Rhodothermus marinus: one gene and its partner. The protein of the gene in region 1 interacts with the protein of each later gene in a pairwise test. Links are inferred from orthologs where the notes say so. Each region holds a gene or a part of one and is shown on either strand. Other genes may lie near its edges.

Region 1 (3,907 bases):
ACGGCGAACGGCCATGCGTACCGTCCCGCACGCCCGCGCCACCGCATCTGCGGCATCATCACCGAGGTGCAGCGGCGGATCGGGCGCAACGGCCGGCCGCTCGCCTTTGCCTCGATCGAAGACTTCACCGGTCAGGGCGAGCTGGTCATCTTCTCCTCGGTGCTGGAGCGCGTCATGCCCTACCTGGAAGTGGACGCCGTCGTGCTGGTCGAAGGCCAGGTGGAAGTGCGTGGCGGAAGCGTCAAGATCCTGGTGGACGAACTGTGGCCCATGTGGAAGGTGCGCGACGAACTGGTCGAGGCGCTGGTGGTGCAGCTCGATCTGGAACAGGTGCGGCCCGAACAACTCGACCGCTTCCACGCGCTCTGCCGCGAGCACACGGGTCGCTGCAAACTGTACTTCGACCTGCTCAGCCCCGAGCTGCCGGGCGGCCGCCAGCGGCTGCTGAGCCGGCGCTGCCTGGTCGAGCTCAACGATACGCTGATGCAGCAGACGCTGCGCCTCTTCGGTGCCGAGGCGATTCGCCTGGAAAGCCGCCGCCTGTCGGCTCCGGTGCGCTCGTGAACGCACTGCACACACAAGCGCCGGTAGCACGCGACGGCACTTCGCTGCGCTCCGTGCCTGACTAGAACTTATCCGAAAAACGAGGGGGAGATCTGCTAAGCCAGTGCTTTGCGTTGCATGTCAGATGCACGCGTTTGTAGTAAGCCACGAAGGCGCCAGCCGAAGTGGCGTTACCTGAAACGGCACTTCGCTTCGCTCCGTGCCTGACTACGAGCGCGTTGGTCGTGCTTCAAACTATAAACCTCACCGAAACGCTATAAAGGGTTACAGGTCGAAATCGCGAACTTCTTTGAAACTATTTTTTTTGGATAACTTCTGTGCACGGCGGCGCCATCCAGAGTGGCGCTACGCAGAAAAGCCCTTCGCTTCGTGCCTGACCACAGGCGCGCGTAGTTGGTTCGCTCCAGTATTTTGTGGGACATCATCGGCAACAAAAAAGCGGGGCTGCCGGTGTGGCAGCCCCGCTTCGGGGTTGCGGGGGTGTGTCAGGGCGCGCTTAGAAGTCCATGTCGCCGGGGCTCGGCGCCGCAGCCTTTTCCTTCTCCGGCTTTTCGGCCACGACGGCCTCCGTGGTCAGCAGCAGGCCGGCCACCGAGGCGGCGTTCTCCAGCGCCGTGCGCGCGACCTTCGTCGGGTCGATCACGCCCTGCTCCAGCAGGTTACCGAACTCTTCGGTCTGGGCGTTGAAGCCGAAGTCGCCCTGACCTTCCTTGACGCGCTGGACGACGATCGAGCCTTCCCAGCCCGCGTTCGCAGCAATCTGCCGGAGCGGCTCTTCCAGCGCCCGCTGGACGATCTGCACGCCGATCTTCTGGTCCTCGTTTTCCACCTCGACCTTGTCGAGCGCCGCAATGGCCCGGATGTAGGCCACACCACCACCCGGCACGATGCCCTCTTCGACGGCGGCACGCGTCGCGTGCAGCGCGTCCTCGACGCGGGCCTTCTTCTCCTTCATTTCGGGCTCGGTGGCCGCACCGATCTTCAGCACCGCCACGCCACCGGCCAGCTTCGCCAACCGCTCCTGCAGCTTCTCGCGGTCGTAGTCGCTGGTGGTCTCCTCGATCTGCTGCCGGATCTGGTTGGCGCGGGCCTTGATCTGAGCCGGATCGCCCTTGCCGCCGACGATCGTCGTGTTGTCCTTGTCGACGATGATCCGCTCGGCCTGGCCCAGGTAGTCCAGCGTGGCGTTCTCCAGCCGGTAACCCTTCTCCTCAGAGATAACCGTACCGCCGGTCAGGATGGCGATGTCTTCCAGCATGGCCTTGCGGCGATCGCCGAAGCCCGGCGCCTTGACGGCCGCCACCTTCAGCACGCCGCGCAGCTTGTTGACGACCAGGGTCGCCAGCGCCTCGCCCTCCACATCCTCGGCGATGATCAGGAGCGGCCGGCCGGTCTGGACCACCTTCTCCAGAATCGGCAGCAGGTCCTTCATCGCCGAGATCTTCTTGTCATGAATCAGGATGTAGGCGTCCTCCAGGACGGCCTCCATCGTGTCGGGGTTCGTCACGAAGTAGGGCGAGAGGTACCCCCGGTCGAACTGCATACCCTCGACGACCTCGAGCGTCGTCTCGGTGCCCTTGGCCTCCTCGACCGTGATGACGCCGTCCTTGCCGACCTTCTCGAACGCGTCGGCGATGAGCTGCCCGATGGCCTTGTCGCCGTTGGCCGAGATCGTGGCCACCTGCGCAATGCGGTTCTTGTCCTGCACCTCCTGGCTCATCTTGCGCAGCTCGGCCACGACCACCTCCACGGCCTTGTCGATGCCCCGCTTCAGGTCCATCGGGTTCGCACCGGCCGTGACGCTCTTCAGACCGGCCGTCAGGATGGCCTGAGCCAGGACGGTCGCCGTCGTCGTACCGTCACCCGCCACATCGCTCGTCTTCGAGGCGACCTCCTTGACCATCTGGGCACCGACGTTCTCCAGCTTGTCCTCCAGCTCGATTTCCTTGGCCACCGTCACGCCGTCCTTCGTGACGGTCGGGGCGCCAAACTTCTTCTCGATGATCACGTTGCGGCCCTTCGGCCCCAGCGTCACCTTTACAGCATCGGCCAGCTTGTCGACGCCCCGCTTCAGCGCCATGCGCGCATCCGAATTGAACGTAATCTGCTTCGCAGCCATAGTTTTCCCTCCAGGTTTGTTTTCAGCTCACCGGTTTCCGGACCACGGGTCACGAAAAAAGCGCCACGAACGACTCGCAGCGCTTACTTCTCCTCTTCGATGATGCCCAGGATGTCGGTCTCCCGCATGATGAGGTACTCCTCGCCGTCGATCGTGATCTCGGTGCCGGCATACTTGCCGTAAAGCACCTTGTCGCCCTCCTTCACGCTCATCTCGATCTTGGTCCCGTTCTCCACACGCCCGGGACCGACGGCGATCACCGTACCCCGCTGCGGTTTCTCCTTGGCCGTGTCCGGAATGTACAGACCGCTTTCGGTCTTCTCCTCCGGCGGCTCCGGCTTGATCACCACCCGATCGCTCAGCGGCTTAATTTTAACCTTCGCCATATCGCGCACCTCCATGGTTTTTTACGGTTGGTGGATGAAGCAACCCCGATCAGATTTTTTAAGGATTGATCAAGATTTGTTAGCACTCTCATTTCGAGAGTGCTAAGCCTTCAACCGATCGTTTTTCGGGCGAGTTCCTGCCGTCCGTGAAGAAATCTCAAAACAAACTGGCATAGAACGGCCAGAATGTGTAGCTTTAAAGGACACAGGGTTTATCCTTCAATTTTATAACCATGGCGTTACAATCGTCCCGCGTTCCCCTGCTGGCGGCCGGCGTCACCGGTCTGCTTCTGCTGCTGGTCTCGCTGCCGCCGTTCGTGCCGCCCTCAGTGCGGACGTTGCTCATGGCGGCCTTTGCGCCGGTGTGTCACCAACTGCCCGACCGTTCGTTCTGGATCGACGGGGTTCAGCTGGCCGTCTGCCAGCGCTGCTACGGGATCTATACCGGCCTTTTTCTGGGATCGCTGCTACTTCCACTGCTTGGCGCCGGAGCATGGTGGATTTACCGGCGGGCGCCCCTGATACTGAGCGGGGCGCTCTTGCCTCCGGCGCTGGACTGGAGCCTGCAGCTGGTGCACCTCTGGCACAACACGCCACTCAGTCGCACGCTCACCGGCCTCTGGTTCGGGCTGGGAGCCGGACTGCTCCTCGCAGCAACGCTGCGCTATGCGCCCCGGAAAACCCAACCCTGTCCGGCCTGATCTTTTGTGCAACTGTTCATCAACCAAACAGATAACGGCTTATGCAAGAGAAGCTCCCTTCCATCCTGCTGGGCGGTGCGGTCGTAGGCATCGCCAACGTGCTGATTGCCCAGATTCCGGTCGTTGGCGGCTGCCTG
Region 2 (3,311 bases), 220 kb from region 1 along the record:
TGCGGTCACGTGAGGCATCAACGGAAGGCATCCTTGAAGCGACTGAAGAAGGAGCGGCGCCCTTCTTCAAGGCGAGGCCGGAAGGATGGCGAGTGCCGGAGGCGTTCCAGAATCTGCCGTTCTTCGTCGGTCAGCTCCGTGGGCGTCCACACATGAACGCGGACGAACTGGTCGCCCCGCCCCGGCCCGTTCAACTCCGGAAGGCCGCGGCCGCGCATGCGCAGAATTTTTCCGGACTGAATGCCCGGATCGATCTGCAGCCGGGCCCGGCCCCGCAGGGTGGGCACTTCGACCTCCGTGCCCAGCGCGGCGTCCGGGAAGGAGATGACCAGGTCGTAGTAGATGTCCAGCCCTTCCCGCACGAAGTGTTCATGCGGGAGCTCTTCGATCTCGACAATCAGGTCACCGGGCGGTCCGCCTTTGACGCCTGCATGACCGGCTCCCCGGATGGTCAGGTAGTGGCCTTCGAGCGCGCCGGGCGGGATCGTCACCCGGATCGTCTCCTCGCTCATGCGGCGGCCGCTCCCGCCGCAGTCCGGACACCGGTTGCGCAGAATGCGTCCGGCCCCGCCGCAGTGCGGGCACGTCTGGATGTTGATGAACTGGCCGAAAATGGAGCGCGACACCTGCCGCAGCTCGCCTGCTCCTCGACAGGTGGGGCAGGTCGTATAGCCGGCCGTCCCGCCTTCGGCACCGGTGCCGTCGCAGGTGGCGCAGGGCACGTATTTGCGGACGGTAACTTCTTTTTCCGTGCCCTCGGCGATCTCCTCCAGCGTTAGCTGCACCTTGACGTGGACGTCGCCGCCGGCGCGGCCGTGCGCTTCCCGGCGGGTGCGGCGACGCCCCCCGCCGAACACCTCCTCGAAAACGGAGCCCGAGGCGCCGAAAATGTCGTGGAAGGCGCTGAAGATGTCGTTCAGGTCCTCAAAAGGTCCACCTTCCGGCATGCCGTTGCCTCGCACACCGGCATGGCCGTAGCGGTCGTAGCGCCGCCGTTTCTCGGGATCCGAAAGGACCTCGTAGGCTTCGGCGATCTCTTTAAAGCGCGCCTCCGCCTCTTTGTCGCCGGGATTGCGGTCGGGGTGGTACTGGAGCGCCAGTTTGCGATAAGCTCGCTTGATTTCTTCCTGGGTGGCGTTGCGGTCCACCCCGAGCACCTCGTAGTAGTCACGCATAGATCAGGGCCTTCCGTTCAGGCCTGGCTGTTTCCGTCGGGCGGAGCCGCCACAACAACCCGGCTGTGCCGGAGCACGCGTTCGCCCATCCGGTAGCCTTTCTGCACTTCCTGCAAGACCGTACCGGGCGTCACGCCCTCCGGTGCCGGCTGCTGCATCATGGCTTCGTGCAGCGCAGGATCGAAGGGCTGACCCACCGCTTCGATGGGCTCCACCCCCAGGCGGGCCAGCTCGGTGAGAAATTTCTGATGGACCAGTTCGACGCCTTCACGCAGCTTGTGATAGGCAGCGCCCGGATCCTGCGCCTCGGCCTGGCGCGCCGCCTCCAGCGAGCGCTCCAGATCGTCCAGTACCTCCAGCAGCGGGCGAATCGCCAGCGCTTTGCCCATTTCCAGCAGTTGCCGCTTTTCCTGCTCGACGCGCCGGCGATAGTTCTGCAATTCGGCCGCCGTGCGCAGGAACTTGTCCTGCACCTGCGCCAGTTCGGCCTCCAGTTGTTCAATACGGGCTACCAGATCGTTTTCCTCCTCGGCCGGCGTCTCCGAAGCGGTAGCTTCCGCTTCGGGCGTCGGCACGTTTTCCGTTTCGTTTACCTGTTCCGCGTTCGGTGTGGTTTTCATTTCCTCCGCCATGGTCGTCGTCGCTTCGTTTCGCTCCCCACGGATTCAGTTCACGGTTTCATCGATCGGACGGCTGAGGAGCCGGGCCATCTCCTGCACCAGCGCCAGCACGCGCCGGTAGTCCATACGGGTAGGCCCGATCACTCCGATGGTTCCCACAGCATCGCCCAGGCGATAGCGTGCCGTGACGATCGAGAATCTTTCCACCTTTTCGTCCTGATTTTCACGTCCGATCGACACCTGGGCGCGGCCTACTTCAACGTCATCGGAAGTGTCGGTTCCCTCCAGCAGCCGTACCAGTTCCTCCTCGTCTTCCAGCAGCAGAAAGAGGTTGCGGAGCTCTTCCGGCCGCTGAAATTCCGGCTGGCCCATAATGTACTGGGTGCCGCCGAAGCGTACGCGTCCTTCACTGGGTTCGCTGAAAAGCGTAGGCGCTTCGTCCAGTACCAGCTGTACCAGCCCGGTCCGATCTTCCAGATCACGCAGACGCTGATGGCAACTCTGTCGGATCGCGGCCAGCGTGAGGCCGGCCAGGCGTTCATTCAGGAGGGCCACCACCAGCTCCAGATCACGCCGGCTCAGCTCCGAAGTCAGTTCCACGAGGATCGTACGCACCAGGCCGCCCCGCACGCTGAGCACAAACATGGCCCGGGTGGACGAAAGCGGCACCACTTCGAGCCGCTCCAGCACGCCGGTCGAGAGCCGGGGCGTCAGCACCACGCCCAGCAGCCGGGAAAGCTGGCCGAGCAGGCGCGTGCTCTCCCGCCACAGCTCCTCCGGATCGTTGCCGATCTCCCGCACCTTCTGCTGAAGCAACCGGCGTTCGTCCGGAGCCAGCTCGGGTACGTCCATCAACGCATCGACGAAGGTCCGGTAGCCCAGGTCCGTGGGCACCCGACCGGCCGACGTGTAGGGATGGTCCAGGTAGCCCATCTCCTCCAGATCGCTCATCGTGTTGCGAATGGAGGCCGGGCTCAGGCCGATCGGATACCGCCGGGCCAGAAAGTGCGAGCCCACCGGACCGGCCGTGTCGATAAAGCTCTCGACCACCAGCCGGAGAATCTGCCGCTCCCGCTCGTTCAGCGGCGCGGCCGGATTATCCTTCCGCACCACCCGATAAGGTGGCTTCCGCCGCCGCACCTGTCCAAGCCGCACCGATCCTCGCATGTTGTTTTCCACGGAAGTTGACCGCTATCCGACGTAAATGGCCGTAATTCCAACCGCCTTGCCACAAAGGCGGTTTCCCATGTGGTTTTCGGCTTCAGACACTTCCACCAATCCCGTAACTTTACCCGCCGCCCTTTCGTAGCAACCGGCATCGTATCTTTCAGACAATATTTTTCTACCAACGGCTTGAAGTCTGCCATGCGGTTTCTTTCCTCGCTGCTGGCCAGCATTCTCGGCACGCTGATCGCCATCGGGCTGATTTTTCTCTTTCTGTTTCTGTTTCTGATGGGGCTGGCGACGGCCGTCGAACAGCCGCCGTCCATTCGCTCGGGCTCGGTGCTGGTCGTGC

Evidence for each region. Proteins that work in one complex are often made in the same cells at the same time.
Region 2: the proteins of groL (region 1) and GYH26_RS11525 interact in binary tests that used the Escherichia coli proteins (3 or more experiments, as listed by UniProt). The link is inferred for Rhodothermus marinus from one-to-one orthologs.

Annotation. Positions count from the first base shown.
Region 1 is NZ_AP019797.1:2,433,854-2,437,760, forward strand. Bases 373-3,346 are described here. They hold groL (chaperonin GroEL), read right to left. Parts: upstream 2,684-3,346; coding sequence 1,061-2,683; downstream 373-1,060. Other genes in these bases: dnaE (DNA polymerase III subunit alpha), read left to right, coding at 373-564; groES (co-chaperone GroES), read right to left, coding at 2,767-3,084; GYH26_RS10510 (DUF2085 domain-containing protein), read left to right, coding at 3,303-3,346. In the rest of the region: more of dnaE, read left to right, coding at 1-372; more of GYH26_RS10510, read left to right, coding at 3,347-3,770; GYH26_RS10515 (hypothetical protein), read left to right, coding at 3,812-3,907.
Region 2 is NZ_AP019797.1:2,656,681-2,659,991, forward strand. The notes cover bases 1-2,844. They hold GYH26_RS11525 (nucleotide exchange factor GrpE), read right to left. Parts: upstream 1,808-2,844; coding sequence 1,193-1,807; downstream 1-1,192. Other genes in these bases: GYH26_RS11515 (flavin reductase family protein), read right to left, coding at 1-18; dnaJ (molecular chaperone DnaJ), read right to left, coding at 18-1,175; hrcA (heat-inducible transcriptional repressor HrcA), read right to left, coding at 1,841-2,844. Also shown: more of hrcA, read right to left, coding at 2,845-2,950; signal peptide peptidase SppA, read left to right, coding at 3,161-3,311. UniProt on the Escherichia coli protein: Participates actively in the response to hyperosmotic and heat shock by preventing the aggregation of stress-denatured proteins, in association with DnaK and GrpE. It is the nucleotide exchange factor for DnaK and may function as a thermosensor.